One region of the Arthrobacter sp. 1088 genome, then DNA from elsewhere that is predicted to be linked to it. Evidence: riboswitches for the same ligand, from Rfam matches in the RefSeq annotation. Region 1 holds a riboswitch; each other region holds the start of a gene.
The links. Region 1 has a riboswitch for thiamine pyrophosphate ahead of J2Y41_RS15750 (bifunctional hydroxymethylpyrimidine kinase/phosphomethylpyrimidine kinase). Riboswitches for the same ligand answer to the same signal wherever they lie in the genome.

Region 1 (7,694 bases):
CCAAGGGGCATAACCCAAGTGTTGGCGTAAGCACCGAAGATCAAGATTACGCTAGTTTGACCTTCAGCTGCAAATGAGGCCGGGTCCGGAGGCTATCGGGTGACTTGCATCACCAGTTGTAACGGACTCTCCCGGCACCGTGCCCATACAGCCTACAGGCTTTGGGCGGGAATGCTGCGATTTGGCTGGCGACGCGCGGGAGTTTCATGGATCCGCTACGCAGAAACCACGGAAATCCAACTCAGGCGAAGAGCCTTGGCGCATCAAAGAAGGCCGTCTCATAGCGGCAAGAGTGCGCAAAGGCCTCAACCATGGCCTCGCGTTCCTGCGCAGAGGCCTTGAGGGCGGCTGCGTCCGTAAGGTCGATCGCTTTGCGGGTTGCGGCAGCAAACTCCTCGTCGGCGTAGGTCTTCAACCAGTCGGCGTACGGGTGGTCGCCGGGTGCGCCTGCATCCACGTAGGCCGCGTGGAGTTGCCGGCCTACCTCCGCGTACAGCCAGTAACAGGGCAGGATTGCTGCGAGCAACACCGCGTAACTGCCGGACGCGGAAGTGGCCAGGAGGTGGTCCACGTACGACTTCGTCACGGGTCCGGTCTGCGTCGGAGCCGGGCGCGTGCTCAGCCAGTTCCGATGAAGCTCGGACTCGACCTCAAGGCAGGTCTGTGACGCCTTGGCCCAGAAGAGCTGCTCTTCCTCAGTGGGGGCAAGGGCACCGGCGCGGGCCAGAACCCGGGAATAGCCGTTGAGGTAGATGGCGTCCTGGGCAAGGTAGTAGTTGAACTCGGGCTCAGGGAGCCTCCCCGACTGCAGGCCCTGGATGAAGGCCAGGCCGTAGATTGCGTCCAACTCCGGCGTGGCTTCCGCCCAAAGTCGCGCGGCAAAATCGCCGGACCGGCCAGCAGGATTCCGTGTTGGCTCCAGATGGTGAAAGTGCTGGATCGGCCCGCTGCCCCTGCCCACGTCGAGCCCGTCGGCCGCAGAAAGGGCCTGCAGCAGCCACGGCTTAACCTCCCGCAGTGACGCTTCCCAGTCACCTCTGCGGGCCTGCACCGTGGCCAATGCCGAGGAGAGCGAACAGCCCGTTCCGTGGCTGTTCCGGGTATCCACACGGGGACCGGCCACCTCGATAACGTCCTGCCGCAGCAAGCCGCTCGTATTGACCAAGGCATCAGGACATTCCGCTCCGGCCAAATGGCCACCCTTCACCAGGACGGTCGTTCCACATTCGGCAGCCAGACGCTTGCCTTGGTCAAGGGCAGTTGCCCAGTCCGGGGCGTCAGGCTCCCCCAGCAACATAGCCAGTTCGGGAAGGTTGGGGGTAACGAGATCCGCCAAAGGCAGGAGGCTGCGAAGCGCGGCTTCGGCGTTCCCACGCAGAAGCCGGTCGCCGCTGGTGGCCACCATCACCGGGTCAAGGACCACGACGGCGGGACGCACGTCTTCGAGCCAGCTGCGGACTTCGTGGATGACGGACGCGTCACCCAACATCCCGATCTTGACGGCATCAATCTCAATATCGCTGCTGATGGCGTCCAGTTGCTGGCGCAGGAACTCCACGGGCGGAACATGGACTGCACTGACTCCAAGGGTGTTCTGTGCCGTGAGCGCCGTGATGGCAGCCATTCCGTAACCACCGTGCGCAGCAATGCTCTTCAGGTCTGCCTGGATCCCTGCGCCTCCGGACGGATCCGAACCGGCAATGCTAAGCACCCGCGGATGTTGCCGGGCAGCCACGGGTCCGCCAACGCTACCGGCGGGGTCAAGGGGGTAGACAGGGGAACTGGACAATGAAGCCATGATGGACATCCCTTCGCCGGTGCTAACCGGACAGGTTCAACGGGTCTGGATCTCAGCCAGGCCCAGCGCCCGGCACCCCGTGTCAGTTTCCTAGCGTAGCCGGGAAGTCCAGCGGTCCGGGAACCGGCCTGCTTGGGTGCATGGATGTGACTGCCGGCGACAAAAGAGTCCCGCAGTATCCGACGACATCGGATATTGCGGGACTCTTTCAACACGTCATCAGTGCTGACGTGCTTACAACTCCGAAGCTGGAACTCCTACGCCGAGGATGATGGGCTCGTCAGCTGCCTTCTTTTTGGCAGGCTCTTCCGCTGCCGGCGCTTTGGCCTCGTGGGCCGTTCCACCCGCGGCTGCGGCAGTTACCTCGTGGTGCTCCACGCTGGTTTCGTTTGCGGCACCCTGTGCCCTGCTCGCGCTACGGTTCCTTCGGCCTCGACTTCCACGCGAACGCGAAGAACGATCGTTCTGACCGTCGGTGGCCGCAGCACTTGCAGCGGAGGCAGCGGAAGTTTCGGAAGCCGTGGCAGGTCCGGAAACCGTATCCACAGTGTTTTCCTCGGCAGCCGGTGCAGCACCGAGGTGCGAGAACGCCTCCGCCAGCAGGTCCAGGCTCATGGCCGGCTTGCCCGCAGACGGTTCCTCATGGTGCTCCACGAATGGGAGCGCCACTTCTTCGCCACCGAAGCGCAAAACGGGCGTGGACCGTGCCTCCCGAACCGCTGCTTCATGGCTGGCGGCATCAGCTGCGGCCGCTCCCCCGGCATCGCCGGTTGCCGTATCAGACACGGATTCAGCCGTGTCGTGATGCTGACCGGCTGCGCGTGCCAGTTCCTCCGCGCGGTGAACTTCGTCGTCGTGCAAGTGCGCGGCATGCGCTGCAGCGGCGATGGTGGCAAGAGCCGCCCTGGTCGCCTCGGCCTTCGCCTGGCGAACGGGGTCAACCGACTCCTTGCCACTTGGCGCAGCTACCGGGGCGGCAGCGGTGCTGTGGGTGGAGACTGGTTCCTCGGCTACCGCTCCCCCACCTTTCCCACGGCGACGCTTGCGTTCATTCCGGGCAGCAGGCTGTTGCGGTTCGGTGTGTGGACGGTGGTGCTCGGCGGCAACTACGTTGGCGCGTCGGTGTTCCACGGGCTCATCATGGGTGACGACGCCGCGTCCGGCGCAGTGCTCGCACTGCTCACCGAACACTTCAAGCAGGCCTGTGCCCATGCGCTTGCGTGTCATCTGCACCAGGCCAAGCGACGTCACTTCAGCCACTTGGTGCTTGGTGCGGTCACGGCCCAGGCATTCCACCAATCGGCGGAGTACCAGGTCACGGTTGGATTCAAGGACCATGTCGATGAAGTCGATGACAATGATGCCGCCGATATCGCGCAGGCGCAGCTGGCGAACTACTTCCTCGGCCGCTTCAAGGTTGTTCTTGGTGACGGTTTCTTCAAGGTTTCCACCGCTGCCGGTGAACTTACCCGTGTTGACGTCCACCACGGTCATGGCCTCGGTGCGGTCGATGACAAGCGAACCGCCGGACGGCAGGAAGACCTTGCGCTCCAGGGCCTTGTGGATCTGTTCGTCGATCCGCCAGGCCGCAAAAATGTCCTGGTCCTTGGTCCACTTTTCAAGGCGGCCCACCAAATCGGGAGCAACATAGGTGACGTAAGCCTCAATGGTGTCCCACGCGTCGTCGCCGGACACAATCAGCTTGGAAAAGTCCTCGTTGAAGACATCCCGGACCACCTTGATGGTGAGGTCAGGTTCGCCGTAGAGCAGTTCGGGTGCCAGCACCTTGGTGGAGGACGCCTGGCCTTCAATGCCTTCCCATTGCGCGCGCAAACGGTTGATGTCGTGCGTCAGTTCTTCCTCGGAGGCACCTTCAGCGGCCGTGCGCACGATGACGCCGGCGTTCTCAGGCAAACGGTCCTTGAGGATGCGCTTGAGGCGGTTGCGTTCGACGTCGGGCAGTTTGCGCGAGATGCCGGTCATGGAACCGCCAGGCACGTACACAAGGTAGCGGCCCGGGAGGGAAATCTGGCTTGTGAGGCGCGCGCCCTTGTGGCCAACAGGATCCTTGGTCACCTGCACCAGGACAGAATCACCGGACTTTAGGGCATTCTCGATCCGGCGCGGCTGTCCCTCGAGATTGACGGCGTCCCAGTTGACTTCGCCGGCGTAAAGAACGGCGTTGCGCCCGCGTCCGATGTCCACGAAGGCAGCTTCCATGGACGGCAGAACATTCTGGACCTTGCCCAGGTACACGTTGCCGATCAGCGAATCCTGCTGGGTCTTGGACACAAAGTGCTCAGCAAGCACGCCGTCTTCAAGGACCGCAATCTGGATTCTATCGTCGCGCTGGCGGACGATCATCTGGCGATCCACGGACTCACGGCGGGCAAGGAACTCAGCCTCTGTGATCACCTGGCGGCGGCGTCCGGTCTCGCGGGACTCGCGGCGGCGCTGCTTCTTGGCCTCTAGCCTGGTGGAACCCTTAACACTGGTGACCCGGTTCGACGGGGCCGTCTCAGTGATCGGGCGGGGCGCGCGGACACGGGTCACCGTGTTGGGCGGGTCATCGTCCGAGCCGCCAGTCAGTTCAAGGTCCTGGTCACCCCGGCGGCGACGCCGACGACGACGCGATGTGACGCCCTCTTCGAGCGCTTCCGCTACCGGAGCATCTTCTTCATCCTCAGCCTCAGCGCTGTCCTCGGAATCGGTCTCATCGCGTTCAGTCCCGCGGCGGCCACGCCGGCCACGGCTACGGCGACGACGACGGCTGCTGGAATCCTCCAGCTCGTCAGTTGACCCGGCTTCCGGAGTTTCTGCTTCAGACTCTTCGGCCTTTTCCTCTACGGCGGGGCGGGCAACGGTGCTCAGATCAGGGGCCTGGAAGATCATCGACGTAATGGAGACAGGTTCCAGGAACAACGACGTTGAACCGGGGGCGGACTCCTCGGCAGCTTCGGCCTCTTCCTCGGCGGGAACGTCGCCCGCCACGGGAAGGTCGCCCTGGGTAGCAGGCGCAGGCTGGGACCCCGCATCCGGCGTCGTGATTTCTTCAACGGCTTCCACGGCGGAAGACGCTTCGGGGGCTGGCGCCTCCGCGCCGACCGTTGCCTCAACGTTCTTGGGCTTGGTAGTCCGACGACGGCGGACCGGCTTTTCTGGGGCAGGTTCGGCATCGGTTTCCGGCTGGGACGCTACTCCGGCCTGATCGTCAAAACCCGGGAGGGGCTCGGCAGGCACCGTCTTGCGCGCACGGGTACGGCGCGCCGGCGCCTTCACAGCTGCTTCGGTCGGTTCAGTGCCCGTGGCTTGTTCAGTGCCGGTGGCTTCCTCAGCACTGGCTGTTTCCACTGCTTTGGGCGCAGCCTTGCGCCGTGTCCGGGTGGTCTTTTTGGGCGCTTCCGCAGTTTCCGCGGGAGCTGCCTCTTCATTAACGGCTACAACCTGGTCATTATCCATATGTGGCAACACTCCTGCCCCAGCGACGCCGCCACATCCGGCGCCCAGTGGGGCAAATATTTGTCAAAACCCTCAGGCGTTGACAGAAGTCGGTAGTATTCCTTCCGGTTCGCACCATCATTGGGGTGCGGCAGCCCTGGAAGGCCGGTGGCTTTGCTCTGAAACCCGTTGTTCTGCTGCCACAACCAGGTGCCGTCCATTGTCATGGCGGGCTTACCGAGGATCACGTGATCCGGGCAGGCCCTGCTCATACTGGCGGTCTTGGGAACAAGTCACCGGACCGGATTCCGAATGTGGATCGGCTTCCAGCCATGTTCATTCTCTCACACCCCCGCACATTCGAAGGGTAGGGGGCTGTGTCGCACAGTGTGGAAAGTGCTGGTGCTGGCTGGAGGCTGCATCCAGTCTCCGGCGTTACAATCCTGACAAGAACCCTTCCCGGCCCGGCCGGGTCACTTGTTGAAAAGGATTGCGTCCGCGATGCCAAGCACCGCCAGGGAAAACCTGGCCAACCAAGCCTCCACCCCCATGGAGGATACGTCCACCAAGGCAGGTTTGCTGCCTAAAGCAGTCCGCGACAAGCCGTTCGCCTGGCTCCTGCTGATAACCGGCGTCATCGGCTGGCTGGCTTCCGGGGCGTTGGTCCTTGAGAAGCTGGAAGTACTCAAAGACCCCAACCACGTTACGCTCTGCGATGTGAATCCCTGGGTTTCCTGTGGCGCGGTGATGCAAACACCGCAAAGTTCGGTCTTCGGGTTCCCCAACATGTTCATCGGCATCGTCGCCTTTGCGGTGATCATCACCACTGCCATGGGCCTCCTGGCCGGGGCGAAGTATTCACGCGGGTACTGGCTGGGCTTGCAGGCCGGCGTAACCCTGGGGTTCGCCTTTGTGGTGTGGCTGTGGTCCCAGGCCCTGTACGTCATCAACGTGCTGTGCCCGTTCTGCATGGTGGTGTGGGCCGTGATGATCCCGATGTTCGTATGGGTGACCATCCGCAATATCGCCCACGGCGTCATCAAGGCCCCACCGGCACTGGCCAAGGTCTTGGGTGACTCCGGCTGGATCATCGTGGCGCTGCTTTATGTGGCTGTCATTGCCACGATCTTCTTCGCCTTCATCCACGTCTTCGCAGGCACGTCGGGTTACTAACTCTTCGCGAGATGACACTTAAGGCCAATGTTCGTGATGAACATTGGCCTTAAGTGTCACTTCGGCGAGGCGTACCTAGCCGGCGAACCAGATCTTGATCTCACGCTCGGCGGAGTCAACGGAGTCCGAGCCGTGAACCAGGTTCTGCTGGACTGCCAGGCCCCAATCACGGCCGAAGTCGCCCCGGATGGTGCCCGGAGCAGCGGTGGTGGGGTCCGTGGTTCCTGCCAGGGAGCGGAAGCCTTCGATCACGCGGTGGCCTTCAAAGACAGCTGCGATGACCGGGCCGCTGAGCATGAACTCAACCAAGGGCTCGTAGAACGGCTTGCCCACGTGTTCCTCGTAGTGCTGCTCCAGCAGCTCGCGGGTCGCGTTGACCTTCTTCAGCTCGGCCAAGGCGTAGCCCTTGGCTTCGATCCGGGCGAGGATGCTTCCGCTGAGGTTGCGGGCCACGCCGTCGGGCTTGATCAGGACAAGGGTCCGTTCAATGCTCACAGTTGCTCCAATGTGGTTGGTGGGTGGGTTTCCCAGCCAGTTTACGGGGTTTTACGAACCAGCCTCGTCACGGTGCGTGGCGTCCCATTCGGCCTGCTCCCGGTCGCGTTGTGCCACTTCACGGTCGATCCTCATCCCCGTCCGGATTCCGTACCACCAGCAGATGGCGAAGAGGACGCCAACGATGAACATCATCGGCTCTGCGATCCCCGTCAGGATCAGGAGGAGCTGCAGCCCCCAGCCAAGGCCGATTCCCCAGGGCTTGGACAACACCGCACATGTGAGGACAAGCACTACGCTCAGCGCGATTCCCACACCCAGGATGATTCCAGGAGCAACTTCCCCGCGCCTTAGCCCGAAGACCACCAAGGTGCCGAAGAAGGCCACAAAGGCTTCAAGCAGAAGCACCGTGGAAGCGAACATTACCTTGGTGGATCGACGCTTCCTGGGCATGCCCGGCCGCCATTCACGCTGGGCCTTGGTCAGCCTTGCCACTGTCAGGCACCTTCCTTTCCAAGCAGGATGCGTGCCTCAGCCACCAGGGTAATGGAGCCGGTGACCAGCACGCCGCCGGCAAGGTCATCGTTGGACTCGGACCGTTCAACGGCCCACTCCAGTGCGTCATCGAGCTTCTCGGCGATGTGGACGTTGTCCTCGCCAAAGCCAAGATCGACGGCGAGTTCGGCCAGTTCCGCTGCAGGGACAGCCCTCAGTGAGTTGGACTGGGTGAAGCAGAATTCATCGGCAAGATCGCCAAGTTGTTCCTTGAGTGTCTTCAGGATCTCCTCAG
Region 2 (7,694 bases), on a different contig from region 1:
GGCAGGACGCTGGGCCACGATGCCATCAGCTTGTTCAGCATCGAAGCCCCGGTCTGGTCCGGCAGCAACGCGTGGGCGGTCCACGGCTCAATGACCGCGAGCGGACTCCCCCTGATCGCCGGCGACCCACACCGCCTCATGGAACTGCCCGGGGTGTACCAGCAGGTTCGGCTTGCGTGCCCGGAGTTCGACGCAGTCGGCTTCGCGTTTCCCGGCGTCCCCGGGCTGCCGCATTTTGGCCACACCGGAAAGACCGCCTGGGCCGTCACAAACGCCATGGCCGACTACCAGGATCTCTTCGAAGAGCAGTTGCGCCGTGTCCCCGTCCCGGAGGTGGGCGGCGAGCGCATCGAGGCGCACGGCCCGCGAGGCTGGGAACCCGCCGTCGTAAGTAGCGAAACCATCCACATCCGTCATGGCGACTCTGTAGGCACAGAGACAGTGGAGATCATCGAGACCGCCCGCGGTCCGGTGATCTCGGAAACGCCCGACGGCGCCGCGTTGAGTTTGCGTTTCCCGGCGCAGGTTGAGGGGCGGCTCGGTTTCGAAGCCCTCCTGCCGCTGCTGAGAGGCGGGAGTGTGGGCGACGTCGAAGCAGCTTTCGATTCATGGGTGGAACCGGTCAACAGCGTCGTGACTGCTGATGCTGCTGGAGCGGTACGGCATTTCGTGGCTGGATTGGTTCCCCAACGAAATCCGGCCAACCGCCGGTTGCCTGCTCCGGCGTTGTCGGCACGGCATGCCTGGGACGGCGATTACATTGTCCTGCCCCGCACGGAGGTCCAACGGTTTGCAGTCAGCGCGAACGATCGTGCTGCAGGCGGCGGCGATGCCGTAGCGATGGAGTTCGCCCCCGCCCATAGGGCTCTGCGGATCCGGGAGCTTCTGGAGGAGGTGCATGGTGAACTGACCGTGGACCACATGCAATCCATCCATATGGATTCCTTGCTCGGTCCATGGCCCATGTTTCGGGAGGTGCTGGGCAACCTCGACCCGGCAGATATGTCCAGGGAGGCCAAGGCACTGCGAACGCTGCTGCTCGAATGGGACGGGACAATGGCGGCCGGCAGCCACACTGCAGCCGTTTTCGCGTCATGGCGGGGCGCCTTGGTTCAGCGCATAGCCCGTCATCCCGCGCTGGCGGCTCTGGCTGAACCTACCGGGTACTCCCCTCTGTTCGGGCCCTGGCTGTCGGTCGCTTCACGCATAGGTTTCGCCCTGGAAACCCTGCTGGTTAGAGCCTCGCAGCTTGGTATCGATATGGCTGTGGAGGCCGCGGCCGCACTCGAGGATGCAGCCTTGGAAGACTCCTTGCTGGACGGTGCCGTATGGGGCGATCGGCATAAGCTCCTGGCGGTCCACGTTCTCCCAGGCGACCTCGCCGCTTCGGCACCAACCGCAGAGCTAAGCGGAGATACCGGATGCGTACTCTGCACCGAAAGCCTCCCTGGTGTGGACGACCGCAGTTTCCGCGGACCCGTGGCCCGCTATGTCTGGGACCTGTCCGATCGCAGCAACAGCCGTTGGATTGTGCCATTCGGCGCTGCTGGACGGCCGGAGCACGCACATTTTGCGGACCAGATGCCGCTCTGGGCCTCAGGAAAGATGATCCCTGTGGTCACGGACTGGAGCGAGCTCAGTCATGACCAGCCCTAAGACGCCCCCTAATACGCACGAACCAAGCCCAGCAGCCCAGCCCAGCCCAGCCCAGCCCAAAGGAAATCATGACCACAAGCACCCGGGACTTCGCTGTCCGGACCACGATCTACACCGAAGAACTCCACGGATGGGGCGTACTGCGGATCGTCCCGTTGGTTCCCGCCGAAGACCTTGACCTCATTCATGGTTGGGTCAGCCAGCCTCGTGCCAGGTTCTGGGGCATGCTGGAGCGTTCGCGCGATGACGTCCTGGAGATCTACGGGTTCCTTGACTCCTTGGACACTCACCATGCCTTTTTGGTGGTGGTCGATGGCGAGCCGTTGGCGCTCTTCCAGACTTATGAACCGTTACACGATCCGGTAGGCGAGGCTTACCCGGCGCGGGAGGAGGACATCGGAATGCATTTGCTGCTGGCGCCTGCAAGGCGTCCGATTCCCAACTTCACACCACGTCTCGTCACGTCCCTCATCCGATACATGTTTTCCCTGCCCGGCAAGGACCGGATCATTGTTGAGCCGGACGCCCGCAACGCAAAGGCAGTTCGCCGCCTCGAGACCACGTGTTTCGAGCTTGGCCCCGTCATCCAGCTGGCTGAAAAGGAAGCCCAGTTGGGGTTCCTCACCCGGGCAAGGTTCGAGAAGATCCAACGGAAGAGCTAACGCCAGACGAAACTCCACGTTCCAGCGCCGACGGCCGCCAGTACAGCAGCGGCAGCGATGACGAGGCCGCCCAGGAGGACCCAGACATCCAGGAGGGAGTAAGTGGATTCCCGGGCCCACGTTCTCTGCCCGCCACCGAAACCACGCGCCTCCATGGTGATGGCCAGCCGGGAAGCCCGACGCACTGCCTGGACCAGCAGCCCGAAGCTCTGTCCAAGCGTTGCCTTGAGCCGTTGCAGCGGACTGCCCTGCGAACCCACTCCGCGGGCCCGCCTGGCCATGCCGATGGTCTGCCATTCCTCAGCCATCAATCCCACCAGGCGCATCGCGGCCAGCGAGCCAAGGACAAAGCGGTGTGGCAGTCTTGCCTTTTGTGCCAGCGCGTCGGCCAGGTCGGTGGGGTCGGTGCAGGTCATCAGCAGGATCGCTGGCAGCGCAATCGCCAAGCCGCGCAGCATGAAACCCAGCCCCAGCTGGAGGGAACCTTCGCTGATGGACCAGAGTCCGACGTCGAGCAGTACGGCCCCGCTGTCAGCCGCCACGATTGCGGTGCTCCAGCCACCTATCGCTGCAGCGATGATGAGCGGCCAGGCCCGCTGCCATAGAAGCCCCAGCGTGAGGCCAGCCAACGGGAACAGGGCCAGCTCGGCGACGAGGGCCGTTGAAGCGGACACCCAGTCGATCGACAATGCCAGCACCAGCGAAATGAGGAACACGGACACGAACTTAACCAAGGGGTTGGCGCGCGTAAGGAGGGCGTGGTTGCCGCGCAGGTTCAGGGCGTCCCTCATGCAGCACCGGCTTCCTGGCGGGCTGCTTCGCTGTGCGGGTCCGGAACTTGCGGCGTAGCTGGATCCAGCCGGAGCTCGGTGCCGCCCAGGACCGCGCTGAATTCTTCGTCGTGCGTCACGGACACAACGGCTGTTCCAGCATCGAGCAGTTCAGAGAGGAAGGATGCCAGTTCGGCCCAGGTGTTGGCGTCCTGGCCGAACGTGGGCTCGTCCAGCACCAGCACCTTAGGGTGGGCCGCAAGGACCGTGGCCACGGACAACCTGCGCTTCTCGCCGCCGGACAACGTGTAAGGATTCGCGTCCACCAAATGCGTGAGCCGCAAACGCTCCAGCAATTCATCCACGCGTTCTTCGCCGTGGCCCAGATGCTTTGGTCCGAACATCAGCTCGTCCAGAACCTTGCCCGTCACAAACTGGTGCTCCGGTTCCTGGAACACGGTGCCAATGCGGGAAATCAGCTGATCCGCCTTCCACTTGAACGGGTCGATTCCAGCTCCCTCGGAAAGCTCGACGGCGGCACTCACCTTGCCGTCAACCGGCGCCAGAAGGCCGGCCAATGTGAGCGCAAAAGTAGATTTGCCTGCACCGTTCGGACCCGTGATGGTCAGTGCCTGGCCAGCCCGTACTTGTGCACTGATATCCGATTGCACGGGGACGGGCGGGATGGTCTTGAAACGGCGGCGGCGGGACTTCCCACGGGAAACAGCCAGGTCCTGTGCGACGAGGAGGAGCTGGTGCGTGGATTCATGGCCGCCCAACTCCTGACTTGTGCTCCTGCGGGCGCGGGTCGTCGGAACGTATCCGGGCACCCACACTCCCGCTGCCATCAGCATGGTGCGGGCCTCTGTGAGCACCCGATCCGGGGGGCCGTCCAGGAGCACACCGCCCCCGGCCGAGGGTGGCTGGAGGACCACGATCCTGTCCACCAGGTCCTTCCACACGGACACACGGTGTTCCACGACAACCAAAGTGGCACCGGTCTTGTCCAGGCAGCGCTGCACGGCGTCCCGAACCTCAAGCACGCCCACCGGATCCAGGTTCGCCGTAGGTTCGTCCAGGAGGATCAGCCCGGGCCGCATCGCGAGGATGCCAGCCAACGCAAGTCGCTGCTTCTGCCCGCCGGACAGGGCCGCCGTCGGGTGATCCAGTGCCAAGCCGCCGCCTGCAGCTGTGCGCAACCCGACGTCGTCGAGCGCTTCATGGACGCGCGCCCAAATTTCTTCCCGGGGAACGGCCAGGTTTTCGGCGCCAAACGCGACATCGTCACCCACCTGGGAGAGCACTACCTGGGTTTCCGGATCCTGCTGCATCAGACCTGCGCGTCCGCGCTGTTCGCGGGGAGCAACGCCGTCGATCAGCAGCGAGCCGGTCTCGTCGGAATCATCCTCCTCATCACCCAGCACACCGGCGAGGGCGTGGAGCAGTGTCGATTTTCCTGCGCCCGATGGACCCAGCAAGAGCACACGCTCGCCGGGCCCGATCCGGAGATCGAGGTCCTGGATGGCGGGTGTGGAACGCCCGGCATGCCGCCATCCCCACCCTTGGGCGGTAATGGCGGCAGGCCGCACCTGGCCGCTGCTTTGCGTGGCAGGCATTAGTTGAAGACGGGCTCCGAAGCAGCCTTCCGCGACGCGAAGGAGCTCAGTACACCGGTCTTGGCCAGCCCGCGGGTGGCAACCCAGGACAGCGCGCCCGCGATGATCGCACCGGAGAGCGTGGTGAAGGCGATGTAAGCCAGCTTGTCGATTGCTTCGTAGGCGATGTTCCAGCCCCAAGGCAGGAAGGAATCGTTGAGACCGCAGAAGAGGCCCGAGCCGGCACCTGCGAGGAGTGCAGCGGAGAGGTCGAACTTCTTGTACCGGAACGCAGCGAAGACGAGTTCCGCGCCCAGTCCCTGGAGGACGCCGGAGATGAGGACGGTGGTGCCGTACTGGGAACCCATGATGAGTTCGCCGGTGGCGGCGACGGCTTCGCAGAACAGGGCTGCGCCCGGCTTGCGGATGATGAGCATGCCCAGGACGGCCGGGATCATCCAGCCACCGGCGATCAAACCGGTGAGCGGCGGATACGTGGCGTTCATGGGAATGGATACGATTGCGGCGCCCTGGGACCAGGCCCAAAAAATCACGCCGCCGGCGATGGCAATCAAAGCTGCCACCACGATGTCTACAACACGCCAGTTATAACTGGTTTTCTTCACGCTTGCCGTGGTCATTTTTTCTGCCTCCTGAGGTACAGGAGGGGAAAGTGCTCCCCGGAAACCCCCGGCCGGCCTGCGCCGCCCGGATCCGGACACTCTGAGAAGCTCGACTCCCTTGCGCCGGTACTAACCGGATCAGGTTCGAGGGTCTGCGGCTGTCCGCACTCTCAGCGCCCTCGCGTCACCTGCATCTCTGCAAGGTCCGACGGCGGCGCTCCCCTGTCGTTATTAATCTGCCCTTATGGGCGTGGTTCAGTTTACACCTGTGGGTGTTCGTGGGCTCCTCGGACTAGTCACAAAGCGGTTGGCTCCCCTTCTCCTGCGTTGCGGGGCCGGCTCTGCGCCCCATTCTCCGGTCTTAGCACGCACACCAGCCCGACAACAGGACCTGAGACAATGATGCAGCAGGAATCGACGCGGCAAAGGGGTAATTCATGACGGACCTTCCCATTACGGACATGCCAGTTCCCCAACCCCGCCTTGCCGCGAGCGTCATCCTGCTCCGCGACGCCCCGGGCGGGCTTGAGGCCTTCGTCCAGCACAGGGTTGCCACCATGGACTTCGCCGCCGGCATGGTGGTCTTTCCGGGCGGCCGGGTTGATGCCGCTGACCAGGATGGATGGGATTACCCTGTCCGGCTGCTGGAACAGCACGCTGCAGACTGGCATCTGAGTTCCATCGCCGTCGATCCTGTACAGGCCCCGGCAAAGTCAGGCATGCTGCTCACCGCTGCCCTGCGGGAAGTTTGGGAGGAGGCCGGACTTCGCCTTGACGCCTCAGACCTTCGCCCTTGGGCAAACTGGGTCACGCCCACGGACATGCCCAAGCGCTTCGACACGTACTTCTATGTAGCCAAGCCTGCTCCGGAAGCAGCACCCCAGCACCAAACTACTGAAGCGTGGCAATCACTCTGGATGCCGGTGGACGGGATCCTGGCGGCCGAGGCGGCCGGTAAATTGCAGCTGATGCCGCCCACGTATTACCTGCTCAAGGAAATTTCCGGGCTCGGAACCGTGGATGCCGTTTGGGAAGCCGATCACGATGTTGTTCCTGTCCTGGCACCACGCGGTTCCATGGCGGCTTTCCTCAAGGAACGCGAAAACCGCCGCTAGTCCCAACCCGCCTGCATGTGAGGCTAGGCTGGGGGCATGAACCTCTTTTTCAAGCTGCTGGGTGCCGGAGTAAGCCTTGCAGCCGGATTCGTCGGCACCAAGTTGGTCAACAAGGGCTGGGAAAAGGCCACCGGCAACAAGCCGCCCACGGGCCACGACGATATGGAAACGAGCCTCCGGTCAGCCTTGTCCTTCGCGCTGATTTCGGCCTTCGTCAGCACGCTCATCCAGGTTTTCGCGAGCCGTGGCACCCAGCGTGCCATCGCCCGCTTCGCAAAGACGCACGACATCGTCTAGGCCGGGCACAGCCATCCCGTTGTCTTAAGTCCGGGGTGGAACCCTAAGGATCCGCAGTGGAACCCTAAGGATCCGGGGTGGAACCGTTGCCGGCTGCCCTTTGGACAACCGCTTCAAGCTCATCCTTGGTGAGCAGTTCGCGGTGCCCATGTTTGGTTCGGTAGGCGGAGCGGCCCACCATGTGTGCGGAGACCGGTGCGGTCAGCAATTGGAATATCCAGGCCACCACGAGAACCGGCCAAACCCACCATGTGCGCATTTGCAGACCCATGGCTGCAAGCATCAGGAAAAGACCCAGGACTTGCGGCTTCGTTGCCGCGTGCATTCGGCTCATGAGGTCGGGGAACCGCAGGAGGCCAATTGCTGCGCCAAGCGACATCAGGGCACCCACCACAAGAAACATGGCCGTCACCGCGTCGATTACGGCATCCACGCCAGTAGGTTCAGGAGTCATTGCTCTGATCCCTCCGATCCGCGACAAACCGGGCAAACGTTACGGAGCCTACAAAGCCGATCACGGCGAGAGCCACGAGCAACACCAGGTTGTTCAGGTGCCGGTTCATCGCCATATCGATCGCCAGCGCGGCTCCAAGAATGGCCAGCAGGACATCCGATGCCAAAACGCGGTCCAGCAAGGAGGGGCCAATGGCGATGCGGATGATCGCTCCCACCGCAGCCAGGCTCAGGATGACAGCAGTCACCAGCAGAACGAGTTCTTTCACAGAGCTGCCCCCTCCATGCCGGGGGTTGCTTCATCCTGGAGAGCGTCGAGTTCCTCACGCGTCCCCATGATCCGGATCAATGTGGCCTCGATCTTCTGGACTTCCTGACGGATCCTGGCGATTCCGGCTTCCTCATAAATATTGAGTGCATGAAGGTACAGGGTGGACGTCGAGCGGTCCACTTCCACCACCAGCGAGCCCGGGATCAGCGAAATAACATGCCCGGTTGCCGTCACTATGAGGTCCGAATGGCT
Region 3 (7,694 bases), on a different contig from region 1:
CGATTCGTCCGCGCCAAAAGGCATGTCTTCCTGCGCTGCCCACGCAGCAGCGACGTCGTCAAGAACGTTCCCGTCGCCTTCGCTTTCGTACGTCAGCAGCTCGGCAAGCGCCCTCACCATCGCCTCTGGAACGCCAAGGAGTGCGTCGCTGGTGACGTCCACCAACGCCAGTTCGTAGTCTGCGCCGGCAGCATGAACGGCTTTGCCGGCAAGGTCACCCAGTTGCTCGACCTCAAAGTCGGTGATGCCATCAATCCTGACGGCGGGGCCGGTAACGTCGGCGCCCCGGTCCAGGGCAGCCGCCCTCTTGAGGGCTTCATCGTGGGTGGCTACAAAAATTTCGGCAAAGCCCATGGAGAGTGCTCTCATTCGTTCGTGCTGACGGGGCGGCGGCAAGGGCCCAGGGGACGAATACCGTCAAGACCCAGCCTAGTGCAGTCCCGGCCCATGCCCTCGAAAAGGCAGTGGGAGGTTGCTTAGCGAACTGCCACGCGCAGCTTGTTGCGCCAGGGGTCTTCGAACTGCAACGCCAGGCCCGTATGGTGGTTCGCCACGGACGCAACTTTCAGCCGGTCAGCCAGTGCGGCGACATCCTCGGCAGATGGAAGCTCGATCAGGACTTCGCCCAGGCCCAGCGTATCCCTGCGGGGCCCGGCCCCACGGCTGTTCCATACGTTCATCGCCATATGGTGGTGGTAGCCGCCCGCAGAAACAAACAACGCCTGCCCATGCCAGCCCGCTGTCCTCTCAAAACCCAGCGTGTCCACATAAAAATCCTGGGCGGTCTGCACGTCACCTACCTGAAGGTGCACGTGCCCGACGCCGGCAGCGGCTTCCCGCTGGCCAGTCACGGCAGCCTCGCTCAAGTGCTGCTGGAGGAAACGCTGCGGCGGCAAGGCAACATTGTCCATCACCACATTCTTGCCATCCCACTGCCAGACATCGCGCGGCTTGTCGTAGTAGAGCTCGATGCCGTTGCCTTCCGGATCGGTGAAGTAGAACGCTTCACTCACCAAATGGTCGGCGCTGCCTACAAAGGCGCGCGGTTCGTACTGTGCCGCCGTGGCGATGGTGGCTGCCAGGGAAGGCTGGTCCTGGAACAGGATGGCGGTATGGAAAAGCCCCGCTTCCCCACGGCCTGGAATCTGCAGGCCGGCCGCGGGAGCGAGGTGGACTACAGGCTTGCCCAGTCGTCCCAGGTACAGCCCGCCATCCTGCTCGGCCACGATCTCCAAGCCCAAGGCCCGCTGATAGTAGTCACTCATGACCTTCATATCGCCGACCTTGAGCATAACCGTGCCCATGGTGAGTTCGGCAGGAAGGAGATCCTGGTTGGATGTCGTCGTCATGTGAAGCTCCCGGTTCATAGGTGGCCGCCCTTCGGCACGTCCTACCTATCTAAATTACTTGAAGCTTCAATTTATTCCTAGTAGACCACTTTCCCGCGAAGGACTACATGGTTCAGGCTTGCCACAGTTGCGAGGTTCTCCCTGGGATCATCCCGGCACAGCACGACGTCGGCACTTGCCCCTTCGCTGATGGCCTCGGCTCCCAGCCACTCCCGTGCGCCCCACGTGGCGGCGTCCAGTACGGCAGTGGCTGGCAGGCCGGCGTCGTAAAGTTCCTGCATTTCATCAGCGATCCTGCCGTGCTTGATCACACTCCCTGCATCCGTTCCCGCGTAGATGCGAACACCGGCTTCAAAGGCCTCGAGCACCCGTTCACGTCGTCGCTCCCAGAGCCGGGTCATGTGCTCGGCGTAGACCGGAAACTTAGGTGCGGCCTGGACTGCGATATCCGGAAAAGTCGCGATGTTTACCAACGTAGGAACAATCGGGACAGACTGCTCCACCAGACGGGGAATGTGCCGGGGCAAAAGGCCGGTGGCGTGCTCAATGCAGTCAATCCCGGCGTCGAGCATGTCATCAATAGTGTCTTCAGCGAAGCAGTGGGCCGTCACCCTGGCCCCTTCGTCGTGGGCGGCAGCAATCGCATCCCGCACCACGTTCCGAGGGAAGGAAACCGCGAGGTCGCCGGCACCGCGATCGATCCAGTCGCCCACGAGTTTCACCCAACCGTCCCCATCCCGGGCTTCCTTGCGGACTGTTTCCACGAGTTCGCCGGGCTCCACTTCGTGACCCAATCCACGCAGGTAACGCCGGCTCCGGGCGATGTGGCGCCCGGCACGAAGCAGCCGTGGGAGATCCTCCCGCCGCTGAACCCAGCGTGTATCGCTTGGCGAGCCGGCGTCACGGATCAACAACGTGCCGGCTTTCAGGTCGGCTTGGGCCTGGGCAAGGGTTGTCTGCTCATCAACTGCCCCGCCGACGCCAAGTCCAATGTGGCAATGGGCGTCCACAAACCCAGGGAGGACCCATCCCTCCAGTATGGAATCGGGTGCGGCCACGGGACGTTCGAACGTCAGGTTGCCATCAACGGACCACAGCCCGTGCCGTTGGTCGTCTCCTGCAACAAGCACAGGACCGGTGAATTCGATGATGTTGGCCATGGCAAAAGCCTAATCTGCCCTGCATGACACAGGTTTACCGACGGGTCTGCGTTTGGATCATGACTGGGCCCCGGATCGGGAGCTGTGGTAGCTTCGTCTACGACCACACGGGGGCCCCTGCAGGGGCTGAGATCGGACTGAAGCAGTCTGCGACCGTTGAACCTGTCCGGGTAATGCCGGCGAAGGAAGTGAGTAATCCTTTGAGCACCACCGAAACACAGCACAGCCCTGCCGAAAACCAGGCCAACACCAGCGAAAAGGCGGCTGAAACCGTCACGCAGTCGCTGAAGTCCCATTCGCTGGCCTGGCTGGAAGACCCCGCCAACGGCATTCGCGTCCCCGTCACGGAAATCGCGCTTGAACCGTCCCCAAACGGTGAGGCAAACGCTCCGCTGCAGGTGTACCGGACCGCGGGGCCCGGCAGTGATCCCGTAGTGGGCCTGGAGCCCTTCCGGGCCGCATGGATTGAGGGCCGTGGCGACACGGAAGCCTACTCCGGCCGCGAACGGAACCTGCTCGACGACGGCAAGTCGGCCGTCCGCCGAGGCGCAGCGTCAGCTGAGTGGAAGGGCGCGCAGCCGGTGCCCCGCCGCGCCGTCGAAGGCAAGACCGTCACCCAGATGCACTACGCCAGGAAGGGCATCATCACGCCTGAAATGCAGTTCGTGGCGTTGCGTGAGAACTGCGAAGTTGAACTCGTCAGGAGTGAAGTCGCCGCAGGCCGGGCCATCATTCCCAACAACATCAACCACCCGGAATCCGAGCCGATGATCATTGGCAAGGCATTCCTGGTCAAGATCAATGCCAACATCGGCAACTCCGCCGTCACGAGCTCCATTGCCGAAGAAGTAGACAAGCTGCAGTGGGCCACCCAATGGGGTGCCGACACCGTTATGGACCTGTCCACCGGCGATGACATCCACACCACGCGTGAGTGGATCATCCGCAACTCCCCCGTGCCCATCGGAACTGTCCCGATCTACCAGGCCCTGGAAAAGGTCAACGGCGAGGCCAATAAACTCACGTGGGAGATCTTCCGCGACACCGTGATCGAGCAGTGCGAGCAAGGTGTGGACTACATGACCATCCACGCCGGCGTGCTGCTTCGGTACGTGCCGCTGACAGCCAACCGCGTCACCGGCATCGTGTCCCGCGGCGGTTCGATCATGGCGGGTTGGTGCCTGGCGCACCACCAGGAAAACTTCCTCTACACGCACTTCGATGAGCTGTGCGAAATCTTCGCCAAGTACGACGTCGCATTCTCCCTCGGTGACGGGCTGCGCCCGGGCGCCACGGCAGATGCCAATGACGCCGCCCAGTTCGCCGAGTTGGACACGCTCGCCGAACTGACCCAGCGGGCATGGGAATTTGATGTCCAGGTGATGGTTGAAGGCCCCGGGCATATTCCCTTCCACTTGGTCCGCGAGAATGTGGAGCGCCAACAGGAACTCTGCAAAGGTGCCCCCTTCTATACCTTGGGACCGCTGGTCACGGACGTTGCTCCCGGCTATGACCACATCACTTCGGCAATCGGTGCCACGGAAATCGCCCGCTACGGCACCGCCATGCTCTGCTACGTAACTCCCAAGGAGCACCTGGGGCTGCCAAACAAGGACGATGTCAAGACCGGTGTGATCACGTACAAGATCGCAGCGCACGCGGCGGACCTCGCCAAGGGACACCCGGGCGCCAACGAACGCGACGATGCTCTCTCCAAGGCCAGGTTCGAGTTCCGTTGGCGGGACCAGTTCGCACTGTCCCTGGACCCGGTCACCGCCGAGGCATTCCACGACGAAACACTGCCAGCGGAACCGGCGAAGACCGCGCACTTCTGCTCGATGTGCGGACCCAAATTCTGCTCGATGCGTATCAGCCAGGACATCAGGGACGAGTTCGGTTCGGCCGACGCGCAGGCAGCTATTGCGGGGATATACGACGGCATGCGGGAAAAGAGCGAAGAATTCCTGGCTTCAGGTGGCAAGGTGTACCTGCCTGAGCTGCAGCTTCCCTCTACCCACGCGGCCGGAGCGTCAGGAAACCTTAACTGACCTCGTCCGGACAACATCGGCCACAAATGAGCGGATAATCCGGTCTCCATCAACCGAGTCCTGGGGCCGGTGCCCTCCAGCTGCTACGCGGCGGAGGGCACCGGTGTCCTCCAGGTACCCGGCGATTTCTTCGTACAGGGGTTCCCACCCGCCCGTAAGGACGAGAGTAGGCACGCCGGGAACGATGTGAAGGGGCGCCTCCCAAGGAGGCGCCTGAAGCCGGAGGCGACGTGCGGAACGGCGGGCTTCGGGCGTGTCCAGCCCGCTGGCTTCGGCCGAAAATGCACGCCTGAAGTACTCGCGTTCGTAGTCGGCATCCTGAACCTGGTTCCGCACGTCAAACAACGGTTCCATGAGCGAACGATGGAAAGTGGTGGCCGGCAGCTCGGCGGTCAAGGATAAACAAGCCGGTTCAACCAGTGTCAGTGAGTGCACCAGGTCCGGGCGTTCAACTGCTGCGAGCATGGCAGAGATTGCACCTTGCTCATGCGCCACGACGTGCCCGCCCCCGGCATCCTCCAGCGAAGCAACGACGATGCCGATATCCGCAGCGACGTCCGATTCCAGGGGTTCAGCGACGGGATCGAAGCCGTGCCGGCGGAGGAAAAGTGCGTCATATGACAGGGCCATGCCGTGCTGCCTGGGCCATGCCGAGGCGCCAAAGCTCCCCAGTCCGTGGACGAAGACTACGCGCTGCTTGTGCATGGATTCACCCTAGTCCAGAGCCCTGACATCGCCGCCCAAAAACAGTTGGCGCCGTTATGTGCATTCATAACGGCGCCAACTGTCACAGTGTTGAGTCGGAGGTTCCGGGTTACTTGCCCAGGAACTTCTCGAAGCCCTTGGGGAGGTTCAGCGTGGACGGATCGAAGTCCGCAGCGCCCTGACCGAACGCCGCTCCTGTAGGAGCTGCCGAGGCCGCGTTGGCACGTTTGGCTTCGGCCTCCCGGAGTTCCTGGGCTGCCTTTGCCGGGTTGCCGGAGCGCGCCTTCTTCTTGGGAGCGTTCTTGGCATTCTTGCGGCCGCCACCGGGGCCACCCATTCCAGGCATGCCCGGCATACCGGGCATGCCGCCCTGGGCCATCTTCTTCATCATTTTCTGGGCCTGGGCGAAGCGCTCCAGGAGGCCGTTGACCTCGGAGACGTGCACACCTGAACCCTTTGCTATGCGGGCCCGGCGGGAGCCGTTGATGATTTTGGGAGCCACGCGCTCGTGCGGCGTCATGGACCTGACGATCGCCTCGACGCGATCGATTTCGCGTTCGTCGAAGTTCTCCAGTTGCTGGCGGATGTTTTGGGCACCCGGCATCATCATGAGCATCTTCTTCATGGAACCCATGTTGCGGATCTGCTGCATCTGGGCCAGGAAATCGTCCAGGGTGAAGTCTTCCTGGTCGGCGAACTTCTTCGCCATCCGGGCAGCTTCGTCCTTGTCCCAGGCCTTTTCAGCCTGTTCGATCAAGGTCAGGACGTCACCCATGTCCAGGATGCGCGACGCCATACGATCCGGGTGGAAGAGCTCGAAGTCGTCCAGACCTTCACCGGTGGACGCGAACATGACCGGCTTACCCGTGACGGACGCAACCGAAAGTGCGGCACCACCGCGGGCATCGCCGTCGAGCTTGGACAGCACGATGCCGGTGAAGTTGACGCCGTTGTCGAACGCCATGGCCGTGTTGACGGCATCCTGGCCGATCATGGAGTCGATCACGAAGAGCACTTCGTTCGGGATGATCGCCTGGCGGATCCTGCGCGCCTGGTCCATCATCTCGGCGTCCACACCGAGGCGTCCGGCGGTGTCAACGATCACGACGTCGTGCAGCTTCTGGCGTGCTTCCGCCACACCGGCGCTGGCAACCGCCACCGGGTCACCGGCCGGGTGCTCCAACTCCGAGGTGGCTCCGGGGTGAGGCGCAAAGACAGGAACGCCTGCCCGCTGGCCGACAACCTGGAGCTGCGTCACGGCGTTGGGCCGTTGGAGGTCGCAAGCTACGAGGATGGGGCTGTGGCCTTGGGCCTTCAGCCACTTGGCGAGCTTGCCGGCAAGGGTGGTCTTACCGGCACCCTGGAGACCGGCAAGCATGATGATCGTGGGGCCGGTCTTGGCCATCCGGATACGCCGGGTTTCACCGCCGAGGATCTCCACGAGTTCCTCGTTGACAATCTTGACGATCTGCTGGCTCGGGTTCAGCGCACCCGACACCTCAGCACCCAGAGCCCGCTCGCGGATCCGCGAGGTAAATTCGCGGACCACCGAAACGGCAACATCCGCGTCCAACAGGGCGCGGCGGATCTCCCGGACGGTGGCGTCGACATCAGCCTCGGAGAGGCGGCCCTTGCCACGGAGGTTCTTGAAGGTTGCTGTCAACCGGTCAGAGAGTGAATTGAACACGCGCCGTGCACTTCTTTCGATGGTCTGCGATTGGCGGCCAATGCGGCACGCCAGAGTCTTGACTTAATCCTGCCCCAACAAATTTGCCTCAACCCCAACAAATCTGCGCCAATCAGGGGACTCGACTATCTAGGGTACCAAGTCGCACCTGCAAGATGGCATGCTGGCACAGTGACCAGCAAAACAACTGTGAAAACGTTGCTCATCCTCGGCGCATCCGGGGACCTTACGGGAAGGCTGCTCCTCCCCGGACTTGCAGGGCTTATTGGCACGGGCAGGGCGCCCGGTTTGCGGCTGGTGGGCGCGGGGTCGGACCCCTGGTCGCCGGAACAATGGCAGGAGAGGGTCAATGGCGCATTTGCGGCTGCGTCAAAGGCAGCCGATGCGGGCGGGCGTAATGCCTTGGCAAACGTGGCCGAATCCACCGAGTACCACCAGTTGGACGTCACGGCCGACGGCCCGCTGGCAGACCTCCTGGCACGCTTGGAGGGACCCATCGCCATCTACTTCGCCCTGCCGCCCCACGTTAGCCAGAAGGCATGCGAGGTCCTGCGGCGCGGGCAATTGCCAGCCGGCACGCGCCTGGTGTTGGAAAAGCCCTTCGGCTCCGGCAGTGAGTCTGCACGCGAACTCAACCAAACGCTGGCCACGCTGGTCCCGGAGGACCACATCCATCGCGTTGACCACTTCCTGGGCAAGGCCACAGTCCTGAACATCCTTGGCTTGCGCTTTGCCAACCGGTTCC
Region 4 (7,694 bases), on a different contig from region 1:
ACGTACACCAGGATGTTGTCGTGCTTGGTGGGCCATCGGTTTTTGGCCCTGGCGCCGTAGTCGTAGGCCCAGATGATTTCGTTGAGGAAACACTCCCGGCCGAAGATGGCGTCCAACATCACCTTGGCGTAGTGCACCTCGCGGTAGTCCAGGTGCAGGTATAGCGTGCCGTCGTCGGCAAGGAGCCGCCAGGCCTCTACGAGCTTGGGTTCCAGGAAGGACCAGTAGTCGCTGAAGGCGTCATCGTAGCTGTGAAGGGCACCCTTGATGGTGTCGTAGGAGCGGCCCTTGAACCCGACGCGGTCGCCGTCGCCGTCCGCGTTGCGGACCATGCGCGTTTCCTGGCGGCGTTGGACCCGGCCCGTGTTGAAGGGCGGGTCCACGTAAATGAGTGTGAAGGCGCCGTCCGGCAGCGTCGGGAGGAATTCCGCGTTGTCCGCGTGCACCACCAGATTGCCGCCGTCCGGCGCCCAAACAGTTTCAGTCATTGAGGATTTTAGGCCTCGGAGGTACCGGACTGGGCGCCAGCGGTCCCGCCGGAAACCACTTCGCCGTTACGGCGGCGCGTGCGCGTACGGCGCGTGCGGGCCGGCTTCTCGGCATTTTCGCCGGTAGCGGTACGGGTTTCGGAGGAACCGGCAGCAGGGGCCGCATCGGCTTCGGATGTACGACGGCGGCGCGTACGGTTGCGTCCGCCCTCGCCCTTGGATTCCGAGTTGGCTTCGGTGGACTTGGCTGCGTTTCCACGGCCACGGCCGCCGTCCCTGCCGCGGCCGCCATCGCGTCCGCCTTCACGGGATGAACCGCCGGAACGGGAGTTCTTCTTGCCTGTTTCGCCCAGGTCCTCAAGGACCTCGGCATCGACGCCGGCAAGGGTGCGCTTGTTGCGCGGGAGGCGGCCCTTGGTGCCCTCGGGAATGTCGAGGTCACTGTAGAGGTGGGGGGAAGAAGAGTAGGTTTCAACCGGCTCCGGAACGCTGAGCCCCAGTGCTTTGTTGATCAGGCCCCAGCGGGGCATGTCGTCCCAGTCGACGAAGGTGACGGCTGTTCCCTTGTTGCCGGCGCGGCCGGTACGGCCCACGCGGTGCAGGTAGATCTTTTCGTCTTCCACGCACTGGTAGTTGATGACGTGCGTAACGTCATCAACGTCGATGCCCCGGGCGGCAACGTCCGTGGCAACCAGTACATCCACCTTGTTGTTGCGGAACGCGCGGAGAGCCTGCTCGCGCGCGCCCTGGCCGAGGTCGCCGTGGATTGCAGCAGCGGCAAATCCGCGGTCCACCAGTTCCTCCGCGACCTTGGCCGCGGTGCGCTTGGTTTTGGTGAAGATAATGGTGCGTCCACGTCCGCGGGCCTGCAGGATGCGGGCCACTACCTCGGTCTTGTCCATGCTGTGGGCACGGTAGATGAGCTGGCGGATGTCGCGCTTGGTGAGGCCTTCGTCGTTCGGGTCGGCCGCGCGGATGTGGGTGGGCTGCGTCATGTATCGGCGGGCCATCGCGATGACCGGGCCGGGCATTGTGGCGGAGAAGAGCAGGGTCTGGCGAACGGCCGGCGTGCCGGCGATCAGTGTTTCCACGTCCGGCAGGAAGCCGAGGTCCAGCATTTCGTCGGCCTCGTCCAGAATCACCATTTTGACGTTCTTCAGGCTGAGGTGCTTCTGCTTGTAGAGGTCGATCAAACGGCCCGGGGTGCCAACCACTACCTCGACGCCCTTCTGAAGGGCGTCAATCTGCGGCTCATACGCACGGCCACCGTAGATCGTGGCGATGCGTGCGTTGCGCTTGCGGGATGCCGTCTGGAGATCGTTGGCTACCTGGACCGCAAGCTCACGGGTAGGAACGATGACCAGGGCCTGCGGGGCACCGGGGACGGCCAGCTTGGCGTAGCCGGGGTCATCGCGGCCTTCCACGCGCTGCAGTGCCGGAATACCGAAACCGAGGGTCTTGCCTGTACCGGTCTTGGCCTGGCCGATGATGTCGTGGCCGCTAAGGGCTACGGGCAGCGTCATGGCCTGGATGGGGAAGGGATGGGTGATACCGGCATCGGCGAGGGATTCGACGATGTCGGCGCGGACGTTGTAGTCAGCGAACGATTTCTCTTCGATCTCGTGGGGCGTCTCATCAGAGATGATCGTTTCCTCGGGCTCGATGGATTCGGTGCCGGTGGCGTCCGTCAGGACTTCATGGGTGTGCAATTCACTCACAGGGAGTTTCCTTATTCATTTGGGCATTGGCGCTGCATGCTCAACGGGTGGCGGAGCCGTACCGGAGCACGAACCGGCGCGCAAGCTAATCCAGTGGAAGCCGATCGCGGGCTATCTAAGTACTGGCACTGGTGACCAGCGGGCACATCTCAAGATCGCGTAGGGGCGGGCTTGTTGAGTTCAAAAATTAACTGAATCAACGACCGGGCATCCATTACTACAGGGTCAGTCTATCCTCTGGGAGCGCTAAAGCCCGGATCGGCGGCAGTTCGGGTCCTGCGGGGACTTAGGGGAGCAGCGTAAAGCGGATCTCGCGGCTGGCGATATCGGCCTTCAGGAGTTGCACCCGGACCTTGGTGCCTGATTCCATTTCGCCGTCACATCGGGCTGTCACCGCGGGTTCGGCTATCTGGATGATGCCGAACGGCCCATTGCCGTTTCCGTTTGCCCTTCCATTGCCATTGATCGTGCCATTGGACGGCTTGGAACCGGAGATGACGACCGCGTCGAACTCCTCGCCGATGTGGTTGGCCACGAGTGCAGCTTCCACTGTGTCCATGGCCAGACGCTCAAGCCGGCCGGCCAGTTGGTCGGATGAGGCCATGATCTCAGGCAGGGATGGAAGTGCTTCCCGCGCCCAGGCGGGGATCTGGTGGCCGTTGCTGAGGGCCTCGCAGATCACCAGGACAAAGCGGTCGATGAGGCGACGCAAAGGGGCAGTGGTGTGGGCATAGGGTGCGCCGATGGCTGACTGGATGATGTTGGGGGGAAGTTCGCCATCGAAAGGCGTGTATCCAGCGCCGCGGAAGAGTGTGCCTGCCGAGTGCAGGATCGCAAGTTGTTTGGGATCCGAAGCGTCAAGTGTCCGAAGGTACTCACCGTAGGTGATCTCGCCGTCCCAGGGTTTCCCGAGGGCCTTTGTCTGGCGTTTGAAATGGAGCAGTGACCGCTCATCCGGTGCCGGCATGGTGCGCAGGATGCCCACTTTTCCGTCAAGCATCAGTTGGGCGGCCGCCATCCCGGTCATGAGGGATATCTGCGCATTCCAGTCCTCCACAGGCAAGGACGGCGCGGCCACAATCCTGTAGCCTCCGCCACCTGTCGCCTGGACGATTTCCTGCTCCGGCATGTTCAGGTTGGCGCCACCGCGGAGTCGTTCCAGCTCCACCCGCTTCAGGCCAACCTCTTTGAGGAGCTCAAGGACCTCCGGGGCTGTGCCGGCATCGATCTGCTCCTGGGCACCTTTGTAACTGAGCTTCGTGCGGCTACGGACAGTGCCACGGGCCACGGACGTGGCGGTTACCTCCGCATTGCGGTCCAGTTCGAAGTCCCACACGAAGGCGCTGCAGTCCTGACCGGCCAGCAGGCTGCCGGCGTTTTCGCTGATGACCTCCGGGTGCAGCGGGATCCTCCCGTCAGGAGCGTAAAACGTTTGTCCCCGTTGCCGGGTTTCGGCATCGAGCGCCCCGCCGGGAGCAACGAAGGATGGCACGTCCGCGATTGCGTAGAGGACTTTGTAACCGTCGCCGGCACGTTCAATGAACACTGCTTGGTCCAGGTCGGTGGACGTGGCGGGATCAATGGTCACAAAGGGAATGTCCCTGAGGTCGCGGTCCGGCAGCGTATGGTTTTCCACCGCTTTGCGGGCTTCCGCCACGGCTTCGGCCGGATACTCGCCCGGGAGCTCCAGTTCGGTCCGGAGGGCTGCAAATGCCGCCGCGAGCTGGTCCGACGAGTCGTCGACGTTGGGCGAAATCCGATGATGTGACACGAAAATCAGGTTAGCCCGAAATCGCTGGATAGTCTTGGACCATGAGCACTTCCTTGGACGATAATGCTCGCATCCAGCGACTCTCTTCGGAGCTGCTGGGGGCCATGGCGTACGGCGAGCTCTCCGCGTTTGGCCGGCTGTCTTTCGACTCGCGGTACGCTCCCAACCTCCATGACAGGGCAGTGCTGGCAAAGATCGCCGTCGGCGCTTACGGAAACTTCGCCTTGATCAGCAGCCGGCTCTCGGAGATGGGACTCGATGCCGAAGAAGCCATGCTTCCGTTCCAGCGCTCGTTTGACCACTTCCACGAGCGAACAAAGCCAGCGGACTGGTTTGAATCCGTCATGAAGGCCTATGTGATCGACACCGTGTCATCGGACTTCTACCGCATGGTCGCGTCGTTCCTTGACGGCGGGACGCAACTCTTTGTCCAGAAGGTGGCCTCCGCCGACCAAGCCACGGAAGTTTTACGCATCCTCCTGCGCAGGGCCCTGGCTGACGACCCCCGCCTGGCGTCGCGCCTGGCTTTGTGGGGCCGCCGCCTGGTCGGTGAAGCCCTGACGCAAGCACAACGCGTAGGCATGGAACATCCCCAGCTGGGACCGCTGCTCAAGGGCGGCGGGGACGCGCGCAATGCAGTCAAGGCCCTCACCGCTGAGCTGGCGGAGCGGCATGGGCGACGCATGTCCGGGCTGGGGCTCACGGCTTAGGACACTTTCGAATATCCTCCGCAGCAGCCAGGGCGCCGGGGTGGTTATCCGGCGTCGAGCGCTTCCAGCAAAGTCTTGGCCGCCGCCGTCGGGTCCTCCGCCTCAGTGATGGCACGTACCACCACGATCCGGCTGGCTCCGGCCGCAACCACCTGTTCAACATTGGTGAGGTCTATGCCGCCGATGGCGAACCAGGGGAGGAGGACGCCGCCTACGGTCTCCTCATCCGCGCGCTTTACGGCTTCCGCGGCATATGTGACCAGGTCCAGCCCAACTGCTTCACGGCCTGGCTTTGTCGGTGTTGCCCACACCGGGCCAACACAGAAATAATCCAGTCCGCTCCTGCCGGGGGAGGCAGCTATCGCGGCGTCAACCTGGTCCAGTGTATGGGTGGACAGGCCGATGACCGTGCGGTCGTGGAGGAGGTGCCGTGCAGCGCGTAACGGGATGTCTTTTTGGCCGATATGGAACACCGGAGCCCCGGAAATACTGGCAACATCGGCGCGGTCGTTGACGGCCCACAGCCTTCCGTGCCGTTGGGCAACGTTGTGCAGGACCTCCAGGACCTCAAGCTCCTCGGCGGCCTCGAGCGTCTTGTCGCGAAGCTGGATGATGTCGACGCCGCCCTCAAACGCGGCGTCGACGAAGTCTTCGAAATCGCCCTGGCGTTTGCGGGCATCAGTGCACAAGTAAAGGCGGGCAGTGGTGTGGACATCATGCTGGGTCATGGAAACCAGAGTAGTTCCTCTAAACTGGGCACGTACTGCGGGAGCCGTGACAGCGTCATATGACCGTCCGGCTGAGAGGGCTTCAGCGCCGACCGCTTGACCTGATCCGGCTAATACCGGCGTAGGGAAGGAAACATATGGCAGAATCCCGCCAAAACCCCTTGCAGGCAGACGTTGCGGTCATTGGTGGCGGCGTCATCGGCCTTGGCATCGCCCACGAAGTCCGCCGTCAGGGCCGCTCTGTGGTCCTCATTGATCCCACCCCCGCAGTGGGTGCGACGTTCGCTGCCGCCGGAATGCTGGCTCCAGTCAGTGAACTCCACTACCAGGAGGAAGACCTCCTGGAACTCATGTTGGAATCCTCCCAACTGTGGCCGGCTTTCGTCCGGAGCGTCCACGGCAGCGAATCAGCCGCCGGATACCGCACGACGTCGACCATCGCCGTTGGTGCCGACGCCGCCGACCGCCGTGCGCTGGCAGACCTCCGCACAGTCCAGCAGGCCGCGGGGCTGCGCGTGGAGCCACTGTCTTTGCGTGAAGCGCGCGAGCGCGAGCCTTTGCTCAGCCCCGGGATTTCCTGTGCCTTCGACATACCGGCCGATCACCAAGTGGATCCGCGGCGCCTTGCACGATGCCTCCTGGACGGGTTATCAGCCCACGGACCAAGTGACGCAACCTGGGTTTCCGGAGCGGAGGACGGTTTCGCCCTGCCGTTCCAAGCGTCCCGTTTGCTCTGGGACGGGGAACGCGTCTGCGGGGTCCAGCTCGATTCGGGCGCCGGGCGCGTTGTTTGGGCCTCAGAGACTGTGCTCGCCTGCGGGCTGGATGCAGCCAGGATCGGCGGTCTCCCCGAGGGTCTCAACCTGCCCCTGCGGCCCGTTTACGGCGACATTCTCAGGCTGCGCGTTCCCCAACACCTCCAGCCGCTGCTCACATCCACCATCCGGGGCATGGTCCGCGGGGTGCCGGTCTACATCGTCCCCCGCGACGACGGAACGGTGGTGATTGGAGCCACCCAGCGGGAGGACGGGTTGTCTGCGTCCAGCAACGCAGTGTCCGCCGGGGGCGTCTATCAACTCCTGCGTGACGCCCAAGTGTTGGTTCCTGCCGTGGCGGAGCTGGAACTGTTGGAAGCGACAGCCCGTGCACGGCCAGGCACACCGGACAACGCACCCCTACTTGGACGAGTTACCGGGCCCGGGGGCACCATCGACGGTCTCGTGATCGCCACCGGGTTCTTCCGCCACGGCGTTCTCTTGACGCCTGTGGCCGCCAAAATCGTAGGCGGACTGATCAGCGGCCCAGCCGACCCCCGATGGTCCATTTTCCGGCCTGATCGATTTACGGCAACTCAGGATCACCTCCTCCAACCAGCAATCAAGGACACACCATGAACATCAAACTCAACGGCTCCGAACACGCCGTGGCGGACGACGCGTCCGTGAGCACACTCGTCAGTGCCATCACAGGCCGCGCGCTGGACCACCGGGGACAGGCAGCCGACGGCGGCAAGCTGGGTGTCGCCGTCGCACGTAATTCCGAGGTTGTGCCGCGCAGCCAATGGGCAGCGACTGCGCTCGCCGATGGAGACGAACTCGAACTCGTAACCGCAGTCCAGGGAGGCTGAAAAATGACCGCAGCAAAAACTGACGTGAGCACTGACGCTTTGGTGATCGACGGCGTCGAATTCGGCTCCCGCCTGATCATGGGTACCGGTGGTGCGCCGAGCCTGGACGGGTTGGGAGCAGCCCTCCTGGCTTCAGGAACGGAATTGACCACTGTTGCGATGCGCCGATACTCACCGGCCGAGACAGGTTCATTGTTCCAGCTCCTGGTGGACCACAACATCCGCGTCCTGCCGAACACGGCTGGCTGTTTTACTGCCAAGGACGCCGTGATGACCGCGGAGCTCGCCCGGGAGGCCCTGGAGACGGACTGGGTGAAATTGGAAGTCATTGCCGATGAACACACGCTTCTTCCGGACGCGGTGGAACTCGTTGAGGCCACGGAACAGCTGGTGAACCGCGGCTTCAAGGTTTTCGCTTACACCAATGACGATCCCGTTCTGGCGCTGCGCCTGGAAAACCTGGGCGCCACAGCTGTCATGCCCCTCGGTTCGCCTATTGGAACGGGGCTGGGCATCCTGAACCCGCACAACATCGAACTGATCGTGTCCCGGGCCTCCGTACCGGTAGTGCTCGACGCCGGCATCGGGACCGCCTCCGATGCCGCGCTTGCGATGGAGCTGGGCTGCGATGCTGTCCTGCTGGCAACAGCCG

Region 2: linked by a shared signal. The riboswitch ahead of J2Y41_RS11865 (ECF transporter S component) and the one ahead of J2Y41_RS15750 (bifunctional hydroxymethylpyrimidine kinase/phosphomethylpyrimidine kinase) in region 1 are both predicted to bind thiamine pyrophosphate.
Region 3: linked by a shared signal. The riboswitch ahead of thiC (phosphomethylpyrimidine synthase ThiC) and the one ahead of J2Y41_RS15750 (bifunctional hydroxymethylpyrimidine kinase/phosphomethylpyrimidine kinase) in region 1 are both predicted to bind thiamine pyrophosphate.
Region 4: linked by a shared signal. The riboswitch ahead of thiO (glycine oxidase ThiO) and the one ahead of J2Y41_RS15750 (bifunctional hydroxymethylpyrimidine kinase/phosphomethylpyrimidine kinase) in region 1 are both predicted to bind thiamine pyrophosphate.

The regions. Positions count from the first base shown of each region.
Region 1 is NZ_JAVDSM010000009.1:168,195-175,888, forward strand. Features, by position in the region: gene J2Y41_RS15750 (bifunctional hydroxymethylpyrimidine kinase/phosphomethylpyrimidine kinase) at 242-1,798, opposite strand; TPP riboswitch at 1,790-1,888, opposite strand; gene J2Y41_RS15755 (Rne/Rng family ribonuclease) at 2,033-5,257, opposite strand; gene J2Y41_RS15760 (vitamin K epoxide reductase family protein) at 5,786-6,409, shown strand; gene ndk (nucleoside-diphosphate kinase) at 6,485-6,904, opposite strand; gene J2Y41_RS15770 (DUF4233 domain-containing protein) at 6,956-7,399, opposite strand; gene J2Y41_RS15775 (folylpolyglutamate synthase/dihydrofolate synthase family protein) at 7,402-7,694, opposite strand, start outside.
Region 2 is NZ_JAVDSM010000006.1:275,444-283,137, forward strand. Features, by position in the region: gene J2Y41_RS11845 (penicillin acylase family protein) at 1-1,656, shown strand, start outside; gene J2Y41_RS11850 (GNAT family N-acetyltransferase) at 1,725-2,318, shown strand; gene J2Y41_RS11855 (energy-coupling factor transporter transmembrane protein EcfT) at 2,315-3,109, opposite strand; gene J2Y41_RS11860 (ABC transporter ATP-binding protein) at 3,106-4,704, opposite strand; gene J2Y41_RS11865 (ECF transporter S component) at 4,704-5,324, opposite strand; TPP riboswitch at 5,404-5,540, opposite strand; gene J2Y41_RS11870 (NUDIX hydrolase) at 5,744-6,421, shown strand; gene J2Y41_RS11875 (DUF4235 domain-containing protein) at 6,458-6,718, shown strand; gene mnhG (monovalent cation/H(+) antiporter subunit G) at 6,783-7,172, opposite strand; gene J2Y41_RS11885 (monovalent cation/H+ antiporter complex subunit F) at 7,162-7,440, opposite strand; gene J2Y41_RS11890 (Na+/H+ antiporter subunit E) at 7,437-7,694, opposite strand, start outside.
Region 3 is NZ_JAVDSM010000016.1:80,576-88,269, reverse strand. Features, by position in the region: gene J2Y41_RS20650 (hypothetical protein) at 1-369, opposite strand, end outside; gene J2Y41_RS20645 (VOC family protein) at 477-1,349, opposite strand; gene J2Y41_RS20640 (amidohydrolase family protein) at 1,427-2,509, opposite strand; TPP riboswitch at 2,607-2,714, shown strand; gene thiC (phosphomethylpyrimidine synthase ThiC) at 2,710-4,557, shown strand; gene J2Y41_RS20630 (alpha/beta fold hydrolase) at 4,540-5,262, opposite strand; gene ffh (signal recognition particle protein) at 5,372-6,949, opposite strand; gene J2Y41_RS20620 (glucose-6-phosphate dehydrogenase) at 7,121-7,694, shown strand, end outside.
Region 4 is NZ_JAVDSM010000007.1:22,897-30,590, forward strand. Features, by position in the region: gene J2Y41_RS12385 (site-specific DNA-methyltransferase) at 1-488, opposite strand, end outside; gene J2Y41_RS12390 (DEAD/DEAH box helicase) at 497-2,206, opposite strand; gene J2Y41_RS12395 (RNB domain-containing ribonuclease) at 2,493-3,977, opposite strand; gene J2Y41_RS12400 (ferritin-like fold-containing protein) at 4,019-4,687, shown strand; gene thiE (thiamine phosphate synthase) at 4,732-5,415, opposite strand; TPP riboswitch at 5,443-5,560, shown strand; gene thiO (glycine oxidase ThiO) at 5,553-6,809, shown strand; gene thiS (sulfur carrier protein ThiS) at 6,806-7,042, shown strand; gene J2Y41_RS12420 (thiazole synthase) at 7,046-7,694, shown strand, end outside.